Regions from separate parts of the Micromonospora sp. NPDC049139 genome, predicted to be linked through region 2. Evidence: riboswitches for the same ligand, from Rfam matches in the RefSeq annotation. Region 2 holds a riboswitch; the other holds the start of a gene.
The links. A riboswitch is a leader RNA that binds a small molecule or an ion and turns the genes downstream of it on or off. The one in region 2 is predicted to bind ZMP and ZTP.

Region 1: another riboswitch for ZMP and ZTP. It lies ahead of ACZ6Q9_RS00505 (bifunctional 5,10-methylenetetrahydrofolate dehydrogenase/5,10-methenyltetrahydrofolate cyclohydrolase); the one in region 2 lies ahead of ACZ6Q9_RS29550 (glycine hydroxymethyltransferase).

What each region holds. Positions count from the first base shown of each region.
Region 1 covers NZ_JBVJHK010000001.1:95,332-105,600, reverse strand. The annotation lists gene ACZ6Q9_RS00540 (GNAT family N-acetyltransferase) at 1-301, opposite strand, end outside; gene ACZ6Q9_RS00535 (winged helix-turn-helix transcriptional regulator) at 371-727, opposite strand; gene ACZ6Q9_RS00530 (malonic semialdehyde reductase) at 829-1,440, shown strand; gene ACZ6Q9_RS00525 (sulfite exporter TauE/SafE family protein) at 1,523-2,299, opposite strand; gene ACZ6Q9_RS00520 (macrolide family glycosyltransferase) at 2,517-3,665, opposite strand; gene ACZ6Q9_RS00515 (CatB-related O-acetyltransferase) at 3,881-4,531, opposite strand; gene ACZ6Q9_RS00510 (endonuclease/exonuclease/phosphatase family protein) at 4,859-5,638, shown strand; ZMP/ZTP riboswitch at 5,654-5,738, shown strand; gene ACZ6Q9_RS00505 (bifunctional 5,10-methylenetetrahydrofolate dehydrogenase/5,10-methenyltetrahydrofolate cyclohydrolase) at 5,753-6,619, shown strand; gene ACZ6Q9_RS00500 (MFS transporter) at 6,904-8,331, opposite strand; gene ACZ6Q9_RS00495 (helix-turn-helix domain-containing protein) at 8,505-9,407, shown strand; gene ACZ6Q9_RS00490 (hypothetical protein) at 9,422-10,269, opposite strand, start outside.
Region 2 covers NZ_JBVJHK010000024.1:23,836-34,104, forward strand. The annotation lists gene ACZ6Q9_RS29535 (carbohydrate kinase family protein) at 1-8, shown strand, start outside; gene ACZ6Q9_RS29540 (hypothetical protein) at 134-394, shown strand; gene araB (ribulokinase) at 614-2,284, shown strand; gene ACZ6Q9_RS29550 (glycine hydroxymethyltransferase) at 2,380-3,816, opposite strand; ZMP/ZTP riboswitch at 3,834-3,923, opposite strand; gene ACZ6Q9_RS29555 (metallophosphoesterase family protein) at 4,053-4,904, shown strand; gene ACZ6Q9_RS29560 (hemerythrin domain-containing protein) at 4,947-5,447, opposite strand; gene ACZ6Q9_RS29565 (S8 family peptidase) at 5,562-7,040, opposite strand; gene ACZ6Q9_RS29570 (NAD(P)H-hydrate dehydratase) at 7,037-8,056, opposite strand; gene ACZ6Q9_RS29575 (histidine phosphatase family protein) at 8,040-8,771, opposite strand; gene ACZ6Q9_RS29580 (hypothetical protein) at 8,840-9,310, opposite strand; gene ACZ6Q9_RS29585 (hypothetical protein) at 9,433-9,663, shown strand; gene ACZ6Q9_RS29590 (hypothetical protein) at 9,796-10,122, shown strand; gene ACZ6Q9_RS29595 (DNA polymerase domain-containing protein) at 10,219-10,269, shown strand, end outside.

The sequences.
Region 1 (10,269 bases), on a different contig from region 2:
CCCCGGCCAGCGCCGGCTCCAGGCCCGGGGACAGGTGCGCCCACAGCCGGGCCGGCAGCACCGGCGCCAGCTCCCGCAGCAGCGCCCCCAGCTCCGCGACCCGCGGCGGCGCCGCGAACGCCAGCAGGGTGGGCGGGTCGGCCCCGTGGTACAGCAACGCCACCTCCTCGCCCTGGCGGAACCAGGAGGTGTACGGCCAGAAGAAGTCGTCGAGGTCGCCGAGCTGGTAGGCGTGCAGCACCGGGTCGCGTCCCAGCAGCCCGGCGAGGACGGCCCGGTCGTGTTCGGCGCGCACCGGCATCCGCTGATGATCACACATTCGCTCGGGCGGTCCCACGGCCGGTGAGCCCCGTGGGCGCGGTGGCGCGGGTCAGCAGCCCGTGGGAGGCACGGCGGGGAGGTTCTCGTCCGCCCAGCGGGCCAGCGCGTCGAGGGCCGGCACCAGCGCGGCGCCCCGCTCGGTCAGCTCGTAGCTCACCCCCAGCGGCGGACCCTGCCGCACCGTCCGGCTGACCAGCCCGACCCGGACCAGCTCACCCAGCCGGTCGGACAGGACGGACTCGCTGATCCCGGGCAGGGCGCGACCCAGCTCGGCGAACCCGGCGGGGCCGTCGGCGAGGGTGCCCAGGAGCATGCCGTTCCACCGCTTGCCGAGGAACGCGAAGGCCCGGGTGATGCCCCCGTGGCACGCGCGACGCGCGCCGTCGACCTCCCGCTCGACCGTCATGGTCCCAGGATACGGCGGGGACCGACAGAACCAGGGACTACTAAAAAGCTAGCTGCTACTGTCGTCGTAGCCATCCAGTCTGTTTGCATGGAGACAACCCGATGACCGACGTCTTTTCGCCCCTGATCACCCTGGACCCCGAGGCCCAGGCGCAGCTGTTCACCGACGCCCGGACCGCCAACGCCTTCACCGACGAACCCGTCACCGACGAGCAGCTCCAGGCGATCTTCGAACTCGCCAAGTTCCCGCCCACCGCCGTCAACGCCCAGCCCCTGCGCATCCTCTTCGTCGGCCCGGGCGAGGCCCGCACGCGCCTGGTCACCCACATGAGCGAGGGCAACCAGGCCAAGACCAGCACCGCGCCCATGGTCGCCGTGCTCGCCGCCGACACCGACTTCCACGAGTTCATCCCGCAGGTGTTCCCGATCCGGCCGCAACTGCGCGACGACCTCGCCGGCAACCCCGAGTCCCGCGAGCAGATGGCCCGCTTCAACGCCACCCTGCAGATCGGCTACTTCCTGCTCGCCGTCCGCGCCGCCGGCCTCGCCGCCGGCCCCATGGCCGGATTCGACGCCACCGGCGTCGACCGGGAGTTCTTCACCGACTCCACCTGGAAGAGCCTGCTCGTGGTCAACATCGGCCGGCCCGCCGAGAACGCCTGGTTCCCGCGCCTGCCCCGCCTCGGCTACACCGACGTCGTCCGGCACGCCTGACACCACCCACCGGCGCCGAGGCCGGCCGTCGCACCCCCGGGATCCGCAGAAACCGGGGGCCGGCCTAGCACCGGGGGAGCGGTCAGGTCGACGCCACCCACTGGTCGTAACCGAGCTTGCCCACCAGCGCCAGCACCACCACCAACAGCACGATCCGCACGAAGCCGGAGCCGCGCCGCAGCGCCATCCGCGCCCCGAGCGCGGCTCCGGCGATGTTGCACACCGCCATCGCCGCACCCAGCAGCCACCACACATGCCCGGTCGCCGCGAACACCACCAACGCCCCCAGGTTCGTGCCCGCGTTCACGATCTTCGCCATCGCCGAACCGTGCACGAAGTCCGCACCCACCAACGCGGTGAACGCCAACACCAGAAACGTCCCCGTACCCGGCCCGATCAACCCGTCGTACAGGGCGATCCCCACACCCGCCACCGCGACCACCGTGGCCACCCGCCACCGCGTCCGCCGCTCCGGCTGCGCCACCACCCCCAACCGGGGCCGCAGCACCACGAACACCGCCACCGACACCAGCACCGCCAACACCACCGGCCGGTACGCCGACGCCGGCACCGCCCCCGCCAGAGCCGCACCCAACCCGGCGCAACACACCGCCAACCCCGCCGACGGCCCCGCCACCGCCCAGTCGATCTTCGTACGCCGCGCGTACGTCACCGCCGCCGTCGTCGTACCCGCGATCGCCGCCAGCTTGTTCGTCCCCAACGCCGACGCCACCGGCATCCCCGGCGCCGCCACCAACAACGCCGGCAACAGCAACAACCCCCCACCCCCCACCACGGCATCGACCCAACCGGCCATGGCGGCCGCAGCGAGCAGGGTGGTCAGCGACAGGGGGTCCACGGGCCGCCATTCTTCCCACCGCCGCCCGCCCCACGAGACCCCTTGTGGCCAGCCTCACCAGCAGTCACGGCACAAAGCCCGAGAACCTCCGCCGCCACCCCACGGAAGCGATCGCCGAGCTCACCAGCCTCCTCGCTCCCGGGACAAGCCGCAGCTGAGAACGGGGGTGGTGAAAGCGAAATGCCGCTTCACCACCCCCGGCTGCGACGGGCAAGGCTCAGGCCAGCATGTCCTCGATGAGGTCGGCGGCGCGCGCGGTGCCGCCCTCGGCCTGCGCGCCGACGCGCAGCAGTGCCGAACGGCGGGCGACCTGCGCGTCGGTGACCAGGCCGTTCAGGGCCGCCCGTAGGGTCTCGGCGGTGGCTTCGGGGGTGTCGATGCGGCGGGCCACGCCCAGTTCCACGAGCCGGTCGGCGTTCATGAACTGTTCGACGGCCTGCGGCACGGCGATCATGGGGACACCCGCCAGTAGCCCTTCGCCACAGCCGCCCATGCCAGCATGGGTGACGAAAGCGTCCGCCTGCTCCAGGATCGCACGCTGCGGAACCCAGGAGTGCACCTCGACGTTGGGCGGGATGTCGCCGAGTTCCCGCGGGTCGGTGTACTTGCCGATCTGAAGGACGACGTGCCAGCCGGGCAGGTTGCCGTAGGCCGCCAGGCACTGGCGGTAGAACTCCGGCTGACGGGTGTACGCCGACCCCAGGGAGATCAACAGCACGCGCTCCGCGCCCGCCGGGCGCGTCCAGCCGTCCGCGCCCGCACGTACGTCGAAGCAGGGCCCGACGAAGGTCACCCTGTCGGTGTCGACCCGGTCGCCGTGTGGCTGCATCGCCCGGGTGATCAGCGCAAGGACCCGCGGGGGGCGACCGGAGAAGGCGTCCACGTCGGTGGTGGACGCCCCGCAGTCGGCGAGCCACCGGGCGAACCTCGCCCGGTACGCGTCGGCACCCGGCAGTTGCCGCAGGTGTGCCACGACGTCCTGTTCGTAGCCGTCCCACGCCACGAACGTCGGAGACAGCTGCAGGACGGGCCGGTCCTGCGACTCGGCGAGGGCGCGCGCGGCGTAGGCGCCGATGTCGTACAGGTACAGGTCCGCCGGGTCGGGATCGTAGGCGGCGCGCAACTGGGGGAGCGCCTGGATGGCGTCGTCGAGGAAGAGACCCATCGCGGCAACGGGGTCGTCGGGCCAGTCGTTGTCGGCGACCGGCAGTTCGGACGTGCAGGGGACGAGTTCGGCGCCGGTGGCCGCGATCAGATCGGCCACCGCCGGGTCGTTGGCGTAGGTCACGCGGTGGCCCCGAGCCACGAGCTCGCGGATGACCTCAAGGCTTGGCAGAACGTGGCTGACGGCGGGGATGCCGACCATCGCGATGTGGGCGCGGCGACGGTACACGGAAGACACGGAAGCTCACTCATTTCAGGTCTACGGCGAAGAGGACACCGCAAGCCAGCGCGCCGACGTCTCCGGGAAAGACCGGTCGTAGGGGCGCACCTGGACATGCGAGCGGGAGCCGGGGCGCTGCCCCGACCCTGTCAGCCGTAGATCTGATGGAAGTACATGTCCGCCACCCTAGCCGCGCGTCACACGTGCGGAGTGTCCGGGGCGGCGACCTCCAGATCGGCGATGCTGCCCGACATGATCGTCCGCACGTGCGCGGTGATGTGCTCCGCGGGCCAGTCCCACCAGGCCACCGCCAGCAGCCGGGCGACGTCCTGGTCGTTGTAACGGGTGCGGATGAGGCGGGCCGGGTTACCGCCGACGATGCCGTAATCGGGTACGTCGCTGGTGACCACGGCGCCCGCGCCGACGATCGCGCCGTGTCCGATCCGTACGCCGGGCATGACCGTCGCGCCGTAACCGAACCAGACATCGTTGCCGACGACGGTGTCCCCTCGGCTCGGCAACCCGGTGAGCAGGTCGAAGTGTTCTGACCACGAGCCGCCCACGGTAGGGAAGGGGAAGGTCGAGGGGCCGTCCATCCGGTGGTTGGCACCGTTCATGATGAACCGGACTCCCGTGCCCAGCGCGCAGAACTTGCCGATGATCAGCTTCTCCGGCCCGTAGTGGTAGAGCACGTTGCGCGTCTCGAACGCGGTCGCATCATCCGGGTCGTCGTAGTAGGAGTACTCCCCGACCTCGATCAGCGGGGACCTCACCAGCGGCCGGAGCAGCACCACCCGCGGCTGCTCAGGCATCGGATGGAGGACCGTCGGGTCGGCAGGCACAGGCACGGGAAGCGACTCCCATCGGTTACAGGTCCGTGTCCGCTCCATGATCGCGGCACCACGCCGTCCCAGGACATCATTTACGCCGCGGCGTCCCCGAAGAAGAACACTCCAACTCGGCGCGCACCGATGCCTCTCGATGCATACGGCGCGGCTCGGCGCATCCGCCAAAACTCGACCGGCACCCCCAACCCCGCCGGACGCACCACCGTCACCGGCCCCGCCGCCGACGCAACCACACACCCACCGCACCCACCGCCACGAACAGCACCACCGAACACCACAGCACCTTCAACACCCGGCAACCCTCCCACGGCCACGTAGTGTGCAAACGTGCGCCTGGCCACCTTCAACCTGCTGCACGGCCGGTCCCTCACCGACGGCCTCGTCGACCCCGACCGGCTCACCGCCGCCGTCACCGCCCTCGACGCCGACGTCCTCGCCCTTCAGGAAGTCGACCGCGACCAGAGCCGCAGCGGCAAACTCGACCTCACCGCCATCGCCGCCCGCGCCCTCGGTGCCGACGAACACCGCTTCGCCGCCGCCGTCGTCGGCACCCCCGGCGAACAGTTCCGCCCCCTGCGCCACGACGACGACGGACACGGCGAACCCTGCTACGGCGTCGGCCTCGTCACCCGCCACCGCGTCCGCAGCTGGCAGGTCACCCGCCTGCGCCCCGCCCCCGTACGCTCACCCGTCTACGTCCCCGGGCCCGGCGGCGGCCTCACCCTCCTGCACGACGAACCCCGCGTCGTCCTCGCCGCCGTCCTCGACACCCCACACGGCCACCTCACCGTCGCCGCCACCCACCTGTCCTTCGTCCCCGGCTGGAACGCCCACCAACTCCGCCAGACCGTCCGCGCCCTACGCACCCTGCCCGCGCCCCGCATCCTCCTCGGCGACCTGAACCTCCCCGCCGGCCCCGCCCGACTCCTCACCGGCTGGCGCCCCCTGGGCCGCCGCCCCACCTACCCCGCCGGGCAACCCCGCGTGCAACTCGACCACATCCTCGCCGACCGCCACGGCATCGACCGGCTCCCGCCCGTCACCGCCGTACACACCCCCCTGTCCGCCATCTCCGACCACCGCCCCCTCCTGGTCGACCTCGGCTGACCACCTGTGGCAAGCTGAACCCGACGCGACTGGCGGCCAGGGGATGGCAACAACCATCGGGGAGCTCCACGAGCAGAGGTCGACCGCCTGGGCCTCCGCTGACAGAGGAGCACCATGCCCACCGCCCGACTCCTGCCCGGCGCCCCCGTCGCCGAGCGCATCCTCACCGACGTCGCCGCCGGCGTGACCGCCCTACGCGCCGCCGGCATCACCCCCAGCCTCGCCACCATCCTCGTCGGCGACGACGACGCCAGCGCCGGCTACATCCGCATCAAACAGCGCCAGGCCGCCGAACTCGGCTTCGACTCACCCCACATCCACCTGCCCGCCACCGCCACCCAGGCCGACCTGCACCGCGCCATCGCCGACTTCAACACCGCACCCGACGTCCACGGCCTGCTCATCCAACACCCCATCCCCAGCCACCTCGACTACGACCGGGCCCTGCAGACCATGGACCCCGACCTCGACGTCGACGGCATGCACCCGCTCAACATGGGACGACTCGCCCTCGGCCTGCCCGGCCCGCTGCCCTGCACCCCCGCCGGCATCGAAGCCCTGCTCGCCTTCCACGACATCCCCGTCGCCGGCCGCGACGTCGTCATCCTCGGCCGCGGCGCCACCCTCGGCCGCCCCCTCGCCCTGCTGCTCACCCAGAAACGCCCCACCGCCAACGCCGCCGTCACCGTCGTCCACACCGGCGTCCCCGACTGGGCCACCCACACCCGCCGCGCCGACATCCTCATCGCCGCCGCCGGCGTCCCCGGCATCATCCAGCCCGAACACGTCCGCCCCGGCGCCACCGTCATCGGCGGCGGCGTCCGCTACGAAGGACGCCGCCTGCTGCCCGACGTCGACGAGACCTGCGCCGACGTCGCCGGCGCCATCACCCCCCGCGTCGGGGGAGTAGGCCCCACCACCGTCGCGATGCTCTTCCGTAACGCCCTCGACGCCGCCCGCCGCGCCACCGGCCAGGCCTGACGCCGTCCGGCCCGGCGGCGAACGCCCTCGACGCCGGCCACCTCTGACATCGTCCGGCCCGGCGACGAACGCCCTCGACGCCGGGCCGGACACGACGGACCCCGGGCGGACCGGCCGCCGTAACCCCGGCCCACCCGACCACCTCGGGCCGCACCCGGCACCGGCAGCCCGGTTCCCGGATCAGAACGCCGGGGAAGCGAAACGCTCGTCCCGCTCCACGCGGGCCGCGAACACCAGCTCGATGACCCCGCCGAGACCGGCGAACGCCCACACGTGCCGGACGGTCACGCCCCCTCCCGCGCCGACGGAAGAACGAACCCGGCGAGGACCGCCGCACCCACGCAGACAAGGGCATTCACCCACACCGCGACCCCGACCCCCTGCAGCACCACACCCGACGCACCGGCGGCGACCGCCGTCACCACCGACGACATCACCGGCACACCAAGAGTGATCCCGACCTGCTGACTCATCGTCGCCAGCCCGGTCGCCAAACCCTGCTCCTCGGGCGGCAGCCCCGAGGTGGCCGTGACCATGAAACCGACGATCGCCACCAGATTCGCCACCCCACCGACGAACGTCGCCGCCAGCAACACCACCAGCCACACCCGATCGGCACCCAGGAACGCCAACGGCAACGTCGCCGCGGCCTGCACCGCGAACCCCACGACGATGGCCCGCTTGCCGCCGATCCGGGCGAGCAACCGAGGCGCCACCATTCCCCCCAACACGGTCCCGACCCCCAGCACCGCGAACGACAACCCCGCCGCGAGCGGCGAATAGCCCAGCACGTCCTGCAGGTAAAGGGTGAGCAGGAACACCAGCGACGTCTCCGTCGCGAACGCGAGCATCCCCGCCACGTTCCCCCAACCCACACCGCGGCGGGTCAGGACACGCACCGGAACGAGCGGCTCCGCCGCCCGCCGCTCCACCATCCAGAACACCGCCAGCAACACCACCGCCGCCAGCAGCGACCCCCACGCCCGCGGATCACCCCACGACCGCCGCCCAGCCTCGGTGAGCCCGTACACCAGCGCCAGAAGACCACCGGTCACCGCCACCGCACCCGGCACGTCCAGCCGCGGCCGCCGCTGCGGCCGGCTCTCCGCGAGCACCGCCGGCGCGACCGCCAGCACCGCCACCGCAACCACGACGTTGATGAAGAACGTCCACCGCCAACTCCACAGATCCGTCAGCACACCGCCGAGGACGGCACCCGCGGTGAACCCGGCAGCCATCACCGCACCGTTGAGCCCGAGCGCCCGCTCACGCGCCGGCCCCTCCGGAAACGACGTCGTCAACAGCGACAGCGCCGCCGGCGTCACCGCCGCCGTCGCCAGACCCTGCACCACCCGCGCCGCCAACAACACCCCCGCGTCATCCGCCAACCCACCGACCAGCGACGACACCCCGAGCGCCGCCACCCCCACCAGGAACAGCCGCCGCCGACCGAACAGGTCCGCAACCCGACCGAACAGCAGCGTGAACCCCGCCGCGCACAACGCGAACGCCGTCACCACCCACTGCAGCGCCCCCAACGACAGGCCCACGTCCCGACCGATCGCCGGCAACGCCACGTTCAGGATCGAGAAATCGACCGCCAACGTGAAACTCGCCGTCAACAACACCAGCAGCGCGAGCCGCTGCCGGCCCGCCCCACCCTCCTCGACCCGCACCGCATCGGCGACCGACGCCGCCTCGACATTCACCATGACCAGGCTTCCCTCTCCCCGGGCCGGCCCCATGCCGCCCGTCACCCGGACACGCTCGCCGCCCACCCGGAAGCCAGCCAGACCCCTGACCCACGCAGCACCACGCCGCCTAGCACTCCCAGGGCCAGGCACGCCCCTGGCCGGGCCACCACGCCACCGGCAACAATGCAGGCATGAACACAGGGCGACCCTCCGGCGACCTCCCCGCATTCCTCCGGTCCCGCCGAGCCCGACTCACCCCCGAGGACGTCGGCATCACCTCCTACGGCCTCCGCCGCGTCCCCGGACTACGACGCGAAGAACTCGCCCAACTCGCCGGCATCAGCCCCACCTACTACATGCGCCTCGAGCAGGGCCAGAGCACCAACGCCTCCGACGCCGTCATCGACGCCCTCGCCCGCGCGCTGCGGCTCACCGCCGACGAACGCGCCCACCTCACCGACCTCGCCCGCCCGACCCGGGCCCGCCGCCGCCGTCCACCCCGCCCCGAACACGCCCGCGGCACCACCATCCGCCTGCTCGACGCCATGCCGACCGTCCCCGCCGTCGTCATGGGACGACGCACCGAGGTACTCGCCTGGAACCCGCTCGGGCACGCCCTGCTCGCCGGCCACCTCGACCCCACCGCACCCGCCCGACCCGCCGACCGACCCAACCTCACCCGCATGCTCTTCCTCGACCCGCACACCCGCGAACTCCACCGCGACTGGCACGAGGAAGCCTGCCGCGCCGTCGCATCCCTGCGCCTAGTCGCCGGCCGCCACGTCGACGACCCCACCCTCAACGAACTCGTCGGCGACCTCTGCGTCCGCAGCGACGAGTTCGCCGCCCTCTGGGCCAGCCATCCTGTCCACGGCTGCAGCACCGGACGCAAGCACCTGCACCACCCCGTCGTCGGCGACGTCGACGTCGACTTCGAGGTCCTCCACACCGCCGACGACACCGGGCAACGCCTCATCGCCCACGTCGCCGCCGACCCCCGCTCCGCCGCCGCACTGAGCCTGCTCGCCACCATCGAGGGCGGCGACCAACCCCGCCCCGGCCAGCACGACCGACACCACAGCGCCACCCGCTGACCCGCCCGTGGCGCTCACCGGCCCACGATCTGCTCCACCGTCGCCCACCACCCCGGCAGGAACGCCAACACCTCGTCCGCCCGCCGCCGCCGATCCGCCGCGGACGACACCCCCAGATCCGCCACCGCCGCCTCGAACGCCGGCGCCAACTCCACCCCCCGCTCCGGCGCGTCCACCGCCAGCACCGCATGACACCGCGCGTACGTCGCCACGATCCAGAACATCGCCTCCCGGTGACACCCCGCCGACACCAACGCGGCACTGCCGTCCACCGCCACCACCCGCCCCGCCGGCGTGATGTCCGCACTGAAGAAGAACCGCGTCCGCGCCACCTGCGCCGCCACGTCGAACGTGCGCGCCAACCCCGCCAGATGCCCCGCCACGCGGTCCGCCGACACCCCACCGCCGTCCAAGAGGTCCAGCACCGCCACATACCGGTCCACCAGGCCGTACGCCGCCAACACCTCCCGCGCCACCACGTACCGCCGCCGCACCGTCGGCTCCACCAACCCCGCCACCAGCGGCAACACCGCCGTCAACGACGTCGGGAACAACCACCCCGTCACCTGCTCGTGCAACGCCCCCGAGTCGCCCACGCCCCGCAACCCGGCCTCGATCCGCGCCCGCACCCCCGCACACCGCCGCCGCACCCACACCGCGTCGGCGAACCCCGCCGACACCCGCGCCCGCAACCACGCCAGCCGCCCCGTCGGATCCAGCAGCACCCCGTCGCCCCGGAAACACCCCGCGAACACGAACGAGCCCAACACGTCCTCCGGCGACCCCAGGTCCTCCCACGTCACGAACGTGACCTCCAGCAGCACCCCACCCCAGCGGAACTTCCCCAACTTCTCCGCCGGCT
Region 2 (10,269 bases):
TCGGTTGAGAGCTCGCCCGCAGGGCCGTCCACAGTAGTCGGTCGCGGCCCGGCATCTCGGCGCTGACACACCGCGTTCATCGCACGGCAAAGCGCGACTGCCTGTGTTTCGCCGTCCTCGATGGACACCCATAATGGACGTCATGATCGCTTGGGAGTACGCGTTGCTGGTCCGCCGCTATCAGGGGCAGGGCCGCAACTTCCATGTCAGCTTCATCTGGTACGGCCCGGACGGGACGCGTCGGGACATCACCGCGTACGGCGACACCGCGATCGCGCACCTCAACCGGGCCGGCCGGGAGGGCTGGGAGCTGGTCTCCGCCGCCGAGGACGTGAACAACATCCAGGGCAGCACCGAGGTGCACCGCTACCACCTGAAGCGGCCCATCGCCTGACCGGGCGGGGCGGGCGGTCAGTCCCGGCGGTCCTGGCTGAGGAAACCGGGCTCTCGCGCATTTGTCGGCTCCTGATCCATGGGGTGACGCGTGTGTGGAGGGGCGCCGAGCCTACGTGTGTCGATGTATTGGGATCAACGACTGCGGTAGCGTTGCCTCCCGCCGCCGCTGAACCGCCGCCCCGCCGGGCGCCGGAGCGGCGCGGCGGGAGGAGGAGCGGTGGCGCAGCCGGCAGCCGGGGTGCCCGGGCACGTCGTCGGGGTCGACTTCGGCACCCTCTCCGGCCGGGCGGTCGTGGTGGACGTCGCCGACGGCGTCGTGCGCGGCGAGGCCGTGCACGCGTACCGGCACGGGGTGATCACGGAGCGGCTGCCCGACGGGACGCCGCTGCCGCCGGACTGGGCGTTGCAGCACCCCGACGACCACCGCGAGGTGCTCCGGGTCGCGGTGCCCGCCGCGCTGCGGGCCGCCGGCGTACGCCCCGAGGACGTGCGCGGCATCGGCGTCGACGCCACCTCCTGCACGATGCTGCCCACCCGCGCCGACGGCACCCCGCTCTGCGAGCTGCCCGAGCTGGCCGGTCGGCCGCACGCGTATCCGAAGCTGTGGCGGCACCACGCGGCCCAGCGGCAGGCCGCCCGGATCAACGACGTCGCCGCCGCGCGCGGCGAGACCTGGCTGCCCCGCTACGGCGGGCGGGTCTCCGCCGAGTGGCAGCTCGCCAAGGCGCTGGAGGTGCTGGAGGAGGACCCGGCGGTCTTCGACCGCGCGGAGCGCTTCATCGAGACGGCGGACTGGCTGGTCTGGCAGCTCTGCGGGCGGGAGACCCGCAACGTCTCCGCCGCCGGCTTCAAGGGGCTGCGGCAGGACGGGCGGTACCCGTCGGCGGAGTTCCTGCGCGCCGTGCACCCCCGCCTCGACGGGCTGCTGCCCCGGATCGACGGCCCGCTCGCGCCGCTGGGCGCCCGGGCGGGCGGGCTGACCGCCGAGGCGGCCCGGTGGACCGGGCTGCCGGTGGGCACCGCCGTCGCGGCCGGGTCCATCGACGCGCATGTCACCGCCGCGGCTGCCCGCGCGGTCGAGCCGGGCCGGATGCTCGCCGTCCTCGGCACCTCCACCTGCCTGATCATGAACGCGGCGGCGTACCACGAGGTGCCCGGGGTCTGCGGCGTGGTCGACGGCGGCGTCACCACCGGTTCGTGGGGCTACGAGGCGGGGCAGAGCGGCGTCGGGGACATCTTCGCCTGGTACGTCCGCACCGGCCTGCCGGCCGACTACGCCGACGAGGCGCGCCGCCGCGGGCTGAGCCCGTACGAGCTGCTGGACACCCTCGCCGCCGACCAGCCGGTGGGCGGGCACGGGCTGCTGGCGCTGGACTGGCACAGCGGCAACCGGTCGGTGCTCATGGACCACGAGCTGAGCGGGGTGCTGGTGGGGCTGACCCTGGCCACCCGGCCGGAGGAGATCTGGCGGGCGCTGCTGGAGGCCACCGCGTTCGGCGCCCGGACGGTGGTCGACGCGTTCACCGCCGCCGGCGTGGCCGTCGACGAGCTGACCGTGGCCGGCGGGCTGACCCGCAACCGGCTGCTGCTGCGGATCTACGCCGACGTCATCGGCCGGCCGCTGCACGTGGTCGACTCCGCGCACCCGGCGGCGCTGGGCGCGGCGATCCACGCGGCGGTCGCCGCCGGGGCGTACCCGGACGTGCCGGCCGCCTCGGCGGCGATGGGCGCCGCCCGCCGCGAGACCTGGCACCCCGACCCGGCCCGGGCGGCCGCCTACGACGAGCTGTACGCGGACTACCGCGCGCTGCACGACCACTTCGGCCGGGGCGGCACCGACGTCCTGCACCGCCTCCGCGCCCGCCGCCACCGCACCCACCGCCCCTGACGCTCCCACCCCGCACGGCCGGACTGGGACGAGGGCGGGACGGGGACGCCCCCGCGCGGCGGGGCCGGGCGGGGGCGTCGGGGCGGGTGCCCGGGTCAGCCGAGGTCGACGGCCGGGTAGAGCGGGAAGCCCGTGAGCAGGTCGCTGGCCTGCTTGCCGACCCGGTCGGCGACGGCCGGGTCGAGGACGTACTTGGCCTTCGACGGGGTGCCGTCCGGGTTCGCGCCCGGCCGGGTCTGGCTGAGCACGGTGTGGATCAGCTCGGCCGTCTCGTCCATCTGCGCCGGGCCCAGCCCCCGGGTGGTCAGCGCCGGGGTGCCGACGCGGATGCCGGAGGTGTACCAGGCGCCGTTCGGGTCCTGCGGGACGGAGTTGCGGTTGGTGACGATGCCCGAGTCGAGCAAGGCCTGCTCGGCCTGCCGGCCGGTCAGCCCGTAGCCGGTGACGTCGATGAGCACCAGGTGGTTGTCGGTGCCGCCGGTGACCAGCTTGCCGCCCCGGCGCAGCAGCCCCTCGGCGAGGGCCTGGGCGTTGGCGACGATCCGCTGGGCGTAGTCGGCGAAGTCGGGGCGGCGGGCCTCGGCCAGGGCGACGGCCTTGGCGGCCATCACGTGCGGCAGCGGGCCGCCGAGCACCATCGGGCAGCCCCGGTCGACCTGGTCGGCCAGCTCGGGCTGGCAGAGCACCATGCCGCCGCGCGGGCCGCGCAGCGACTTGTGCGTGGTGGTGGTGACGATGTGCGCGTGCGGCACCGGGTCGAAGTCGCCGGTGAAGACCTTGCCGGCGACCAGGCCGGCGAAGTGCGCCATGTCGACCATGAAGGTGGCACCGACCGAGTCGGCGATCTCCCGCATGATCCGGAAGTTGACCTTCCGGGGGTACGCCGAGTAGCCGGCGACCAGGATCAGCGGCTTGAACTCGCGGGCCGCCTCGGCGACCCTGTCGTAGTCGACCAGCCCGGTGGCCGGGTCGGTGCCGTAGCTGCGCTGGTCGAACATCTTGCCGGAGATGTTCGGGCGGAAACCGTGGGTGAGGTGGCCGCCGGCGTCCAGGGACATGCCGAGCATCCGCTGGTTGCCCAGCTCCCGGCGCAGCGCGAACCAGTCGGCCTCGGTGAGGTCGTTGACGTGCCGCGCCTGGGCCTTCTTCAGCGCCGGGGACTCCACCCGGTCGGCCAGGATCGCCCAGAACGCGACCAGGTTGGCGTCGATGCCGGAGTGCGGCTGCACGTACGCGTGGGCGGCGCCGAACAGCTCCCGGGCGTGCTCGGCGGCGAGCGCCTCGACGGTGTCCACGTTCTGGCAGCCGGCGTAGAAGCGGCGGCCGACGGTGCCCTCGGCGTACTTGTCGCTGAACCAGTTGCCCATGGCCAGCAGGGTGGCCGGGGAGGCGTAGTTCTCGCTGGCGATGAGCTTGAGCGACTCGCGCTGGTCGGCGAGCTCGGCGCCGATGGCGTCGGCCACCCGCGGCTCGACGGCGCGGATCACCTCGAGGGCGCTGCGGAAGGCGGTGGATTCGGCGTTCGGCGACATGCGACCTCCAGTGACGTGCGGAAGGCCCAGGCGCTCGGCATGCGTCCTCATGACGGGACCGCTTCCCGATGGTTCTCCATCCCCACGCGCCAGTCACGGCCCACCGCCGATCCTACCGGGTCGGCCGGGCGCGCCCCGGCCCACCTGGGGACCGCCGCACCCGCGGTGCGGTGCATCGATCGGCGCGCGGCCCGCGCGGTTCGCGGTCGTCACCGGCGGCGCATAGGATCGCGGTCATGGCGGGGGAGGACGGCGGGGGCGGCAGCCTGCTCGCCATCAGCGACCTGCACGTGGGGCACCCGGGCAACCGGGCGGTGGTGGAGGGGCTGCGCCCGGGGTCGCCGGACGACTGGCTGATCGTCGCCGGGGACGTCGGCGACACCGTGGCCGACGTCGAGTGGGCCCTCGGGCTGCTCGGCGACCGCTTCGCGCGGGTGGTCTGGGCGCCGGGCAACCACGAGCTGTGGACCCCGCCGGCCGACCCGGTGGCGCTGCGCGGGGTCGCCCGCTACCAGCACCTCGTCGACCTGTGCCGGCGCCTCGGCGTGCTGACCCCCGAGGATCCGTATCCGGTGTGGCGGGGGTCGGGCGGGCCGGTGCTGGTGGCGCCGCTGTTCCTGCTCTACGACCACAGCTGGCGCCCGGAGGGGTTCGACACCCCGGAGGCGGCGCTGGCCGAGGCGTACCGGACGGGGATCGTCTGCACCGACGAGTTCCTGCTGCACCCCGACCCGTACCCGAGCCGGTCGGCGTGGTCCGCCGCCCGGGTCGCCGAGACCGCCCGCCGGCTCGCCGCGCGGGAGCCGGGGCTGCCGACCGTGCTGGTCAACCACTGGCCGCTGCTGCGCGAGCCGACCCGGATCCTGCGCTATCCGATCTTCGCCCAGTGGTGCGGCACCGAGGCCACCGCCGACTGGCACCTGCGCTTCGACGCCGCCGCGGTGGTCTACGGCCACCTGCACATCCCCCGCACCACCTGGCACGACGGGGTGCGGTTCGAGGAGGTGTCGGTGGGCTACCCGAGGGAGTGGCGGTCCCGGGCCGTACCGCCGGCGCTGCGGCGGATCCTGCCCGCGGCCCCGGCGTGACGACGGACCCCGGCGCACCGGGGCCCGTCGGAGGCGGTCGGCTCAGGCCGTCACGGCGTCGAGCGACTTCTTGATCGCCTTCGGGTCGGTCGGCTTGCGCGGCGCGTCCGCGCGCAGCTCGATCATCCGCTCGCCGATCTCCTGGAGCTGCTTACGGCCGAGCGCCTCGCGCACCTTCGGGAACCACTCCTGCTCCTCCTCCTCGACGTGGTGCAGGACACTCTCGATCAGCACCGTGGTCTTGGCGTTGAAGCGCTCATCGTCGGCGTCCATGGCGAACAGTTCGGCGCAGAGCACGTCGGCGACGTGGTGCTCCTCGTACGACTCGAGGATGTCGTCCTCCAGGTCGGGCAGGAGCTTGCGGACCTCCGGGTACATCACCTCGTTCTCCAGGTAGGTGTGCACCGTGAGGGCCTCCAGGATCTGGCTCACCAGCTTCTGCCGCCGCGCGGCCGGTCCCTCCTCGGCATCCTGGAACGCCTTGAACAGACGGCGCATCTCCTTGTGGTCCTCTTTCAACAGGACGATGGCATCGGTGGACACCGTTGACCTCCTCGGCTCGTCGGACGCCCCCTCCCGTACCCCGGCCGTGAGCAGCGAAAACGGGTGGGGCCCGGCGGATCACCGCCGGGCCCCACCACGGGTCGTGCCGTGCTGCTACTTCACCACGTTGTACGCGTTGACCATGCCGGCGCCGTAGAACGAGTTGCGCTCGCCCCCCGTGCAGGTGGCCGGGAAGCCCGGCCGCGGCTCCCAGACCCCCTCCTCACAGGGGACCGACTCGGCGGTCCGCTCCAGGAAGGACGCCAGCTGGCCCGGCGTCATGCCGGGGTGGGCCGACAGGGCCAGCGCCGCGACGCCGGCCGCGTGCGGGCTCGACATCGACGTGCCCTGCTTGTAACCCCAGCCGTTGGTCTTCGTCGCCGTGTCGAAGGTGGTCGACAGGATGCCGTCGGTCGGGGTCGGGCTGACGCCGTTGGTGCGGAACCGGGTGTCACCGCCGGGCGCGGTGACGTCCACGACGCCCAGGCCGTACGAGGAGTAGTAGCTCTTCTTGCCGGTCGGGGCGACCGCCGAGACGGTCACCACGCCCGGCGCCTCGCCCGGCAGGACGAGGCAGGAGTTGGTGAGGTCTTCCCGGGTCTCCGGGTCCTCCGTCGGCGGCAGGTTGTTCGGGCTGCCGGTGTCGGTGATCTTGTGGGCGAGGTCCCAGTTCGAGTTGCCCGCCGACGCGACGTGGAGCACGCCCTTGCTCTGCGAGTAGCGGATGGCCCGCTGCACGGCCTGCCACACCGGGCGCTGGCGCGCGTCGTTGCGGCAGTTCAGCTCCCACGGGTCGATGAAGTAGCTGTTGTTGGTGACCTGCATGCCGTGGTCGGCCGCCCACATGAAGCCGCAGAGCGCGGCCTCGGGGTAGATGAACCGGTCATCGTTGACGACCTTGACGGCGGCCACCTTGACACCCGGCGCCACACCGGTCACGCCGACGCCGTTGACGGCGGCGGCGATGGTGCCGGCCACGTGCGTGCCGTGGTCGGAGACGGTCGGGTTCCAGGCCGCCTCGGTGGTGTCCGCGACACCGCCGACGCAGGACGCGCTCCTGTCCTTGGCGATCTGGTCCTTCAGGTCGGGGTGGCTGGAGGAGATGCCGCTGTCCAGCACGCCCACCACCACGCTGGCGCTGCCGGCGTTGACGGCGTGGGCCTGCGGGACGTCGATCATCGGCATGTCCCACTGCTGACCGAACATGGGTTCCTTGGTCGGGTCGGCGGTCGCGTTCGCCGCCACGGCCGCGGAGACCTCCAGGGTCTCGCCCTCCTCCAGGGCGGTGCCCAGGCCGGCGGTGGACGCCACCGAGTCGACGCCCGCGCCCGCCACGTCCGTGACGAAGTCGGGGTTGGCCGACCGGACGACGAGCACGCCGATCTGGTCGTAGCTGGCCACCACGGTGCCCTTGGCGGCGGCCACGCGGGCGGCCGCCTTGTCGGTCTTCGCGCCCTGCGGGGCGAGGACCAGGAACGTGGTGTCCGGGCCGGCGGCCGACGCCGCCGGGGCGAGCCCGCCGGTGACGGCGAGGCCGACACCGAGTGTCACGGCGGACGCGGCAGCCAGTGTCTTGCGACGGAGGTTCTTCACACAGACTCCCAGGGGGCTGTTTCCAGCCGGATACGCCCCCTGGCGGGGAGCGGCCGGCGGGAGGCGGGCGGGGGTGCCCTCCTCCGACCCACCAGCGTAGGAGCGGAGTGTGGCGTTACACACATCCGTTCGGCCAGACAAGGAAGTGTCAGACGGTGGCGAGGGTGGGGAATCTCGTCCAGCAGCTCCCGGGCGAGGAACCCGATCCGGCCGAACCGCGGCACCAGCCGCTGGCCGCTCACCGCGTGGGCGAACGACGCCCAGCACGCGGCCTGCGCCGGCTCGGCGCCCCGCGACAGCAGCCCGGCCAGCAGTCCGGCGCGGACGTCCCCGCTGCCGGACGTGCCGAGCCCCGCGTCGCCGCTCTCCTCCCGCCAGCTCCGCCCGTCGGGTGTGGAGACGTGGCCGTAGAGCGAGACCACGGCGTCGTACCGGCCGGCCAGCTCGATGGCCTCGGCGTCCAGGTCGTCGCCCGGGTCCCGGCCGAGCAGGTGCCGCGCCTCGGTGAGGTTGGGGGTGAGCACCACCGGCCGTCCGGACCCGACCAGCAGGTCCGGGGCGTGGCTGAGCGCACCCAGGGCGTACGCGTCGAGCACCAGCGCCGTCTCCCGGGCGGCCGCGTCGAGCACCAGGCGCAGCAGCGCCCCCGTCTCGTCGATGTCCTTCAGGCCGGGGCCGAGGGCGACCACGTCCGCCTCGGCCACCAGGTCGCCCAGCAGTTCGCCGGGCCCGCCCGCGACCGCGCCGTCGGCCTTCTCGGGCAGGCCCACCACCAGCGCCTCGGGCACCTGGATGCTCAGCGCGGCGGCGGTGGACTCGGCGGCGGCGAGCTGGAGCACCCCGGCCCCGGCCCGCAGCGCGGCCACGCCGGCGAGCAGCACCGCCCCGGGGGTGAACCGGGAGCCGCCGACCACCAGCACCGTGCCCCGGGCCTCCTTGCCCCCGGTCGGCACCGGCAGCGCCCAGTCCCGTAGCAGCCTGGGGGTGATCACCAGCGTGTCAGACCGGTTCGGCATGGACCTCGTCCTCCCTGGTCGGCCGGGCGCCCTGGGCCCGCAGGTGGCCGACGTCGTTGAACACGTCCAGGCTCAGCCGGCCGTCGGCCCCGGCGGACCAGCCGGTGATCGAGCAGTTGGCGATGACGTGCTCCCGGGTCAGCGCCATCAGCGCCGCCTCGGTCAGCCCCTCCACCAGGTAACGGGTCAGGAAGACCAGGGCGTCATGGCCGAACAGCAGCGCCCGCCGGCCCTCGTGGTCGCGACGCAGGTCGCCGAGGAGGGCGCGCAGGCGCAGCGCCACGTCCGTCCAGGACTCGCCGCCCGGCGGCCGGTAGTAGAACTTGCCGAGCCGGTCCCGGCGCGCCGCCTCCTCCGGGTGGCGCCGGCGCGCCCCGTACCCGGTCAGCCCGTCCAGGATGCCGAGTTCCCGGTCGCGCAGCCGCTCGTCGCGGGTGAGTGGGATCCCGGTGCCGGCCAGGGCCAACTCGGCGGTCCGCACGGCCCGCAGGTACGGCGACACCACCGCGACGTCGGGCCGGCGGGCCTCGGGCAGCCCGGCCAACCAGCGCGCGGTGGCCCGGGCCTGCTCCTCCCCGGTCGGGCTCAGCGGCACGTCCGCGTCCCGGTGGGTCAGGTCGATCAGCTCGGCGCCGGACGCCTCGGCCGCGGTGGCCGCCACGTTCGCCGTGCTCTCGCCGTGCCGGACGATCCAGAGCGCTGCCAGTTCCGCCATGCGGCACCCCCTACCCGAGGCCCGCCCCGGATAACCGCCCCCCGCCGCCGCGGCGGGCGGCGGGACGTTCAGGTCGCCGGGCAGCGGGCGAAGAGGGTGGTGAAGCCGGACTCGACGCGCTCCACGCCGAGCACCAGGCCCGCGCCCTCCCCGGCGATCGTCAGTTCCAGCTCCTCGTCCACCTGGACCGACTCGAAGCTCGACCAGTCGAGCACGACGTGGTCGCGCCGGGCCTGGAACATGTCGCCGTGGTCCACGAAGACGCGCCACCGGCCGGCGCCGTGCCGCGGCACCGCGCCCGCGTGCTCGGTCTCCCGCCGGTAGCCCGGCACGAAGTCCTCGTCGTGCAGAACCTCGTCGATCAGCGAGGCGGAGACGTCGGTGACGGTGAATCCGCCGGCCGCGTCGAGGGTGAGCACGTCCCGTTCCTGGCCGCACCAGACACCGGTGACGTCGGCGGCGGTAGGCGGCGGCTCGCCCGCGCAGCCGGCGGCGACAGCCACCAACGCCAGCGACACGTACCCCGTCCGTCCGCGCACGAACGCCCCCCTCCGCCCCGGCATGGTAGTCCCGCCGTCGGGCGTGAACGGGACCAGGCCGGGTAAGCGCTGCTGCCACCGAACGGCGAAGAGCGAGATGGGGAGGTACGTCCGTGGCGACCATGACCAAGGAAATGATCAGCCCGGTCAAGGACCAGAACTACGACCTGATCCACGTCCTGCAGATGTCGTTGCAGCACATCTGGAAACTGGACACGTATATCGCCGACGCGGAGTCGCGGGGCGACACGGAACTGGCCACCTGGTTCCGGAAGATGCAGGAGAACAACCGCAAGGCGGGTGAGCAGGGCAAGAAGATGCTCATGTCGCGCCTCCAGGAGGAGATGAGCTGAGTTCGGCCCGACGTGGCCGGGCGGCCGGAGACGGGCCGCCCGGCCATCTCGCGTACGCCCGGCGTACGGGGCAGCGCGGACGGCGGTCGACCGGCAGAATGTCCATCCGGGTCGCACGGGATGGAGCCGCCGATGACGGTCGTCAGGGGTCTGCGGGAAGCACTGGTGCTGTTCGTGATCGCGCTCGTCGTGGTCGCGGCCGCCGCCGGGGTCTGGGTCGCCCTGGGCGGCGGCGACTTCGTCTACCGCTTCGGCATCGCCCTCGTGGTGGTCGGGGGGCTGCTCGGGATCACCGGTGACCTCACCCTGAGCCGAATCGGCATGATGGGGGCGCGCGCCACCTTCGGCGTGGCGCCCGAACGCGAGGCCGCCGGCGAGGGGCGGGTGCTCACCGGGATCGGGATCTTCCTGTTCGTCGGTCTGCCGCTCATGGCCGTCGGCATCATGCTGATCGCCTGAGACTGAGCCCGACGGCCGCCGGCCGGGTCGGAGGCGCGCTTCGCCGGGGGCCGCGACGGGCCGTGCCGACCGGCCCGCCGGGTTACGGTGTGGGGCGTGGCGACGCCGGCCGAGGAGATCAAGGTGGGGGAGCGGCTGGTCCGCGTC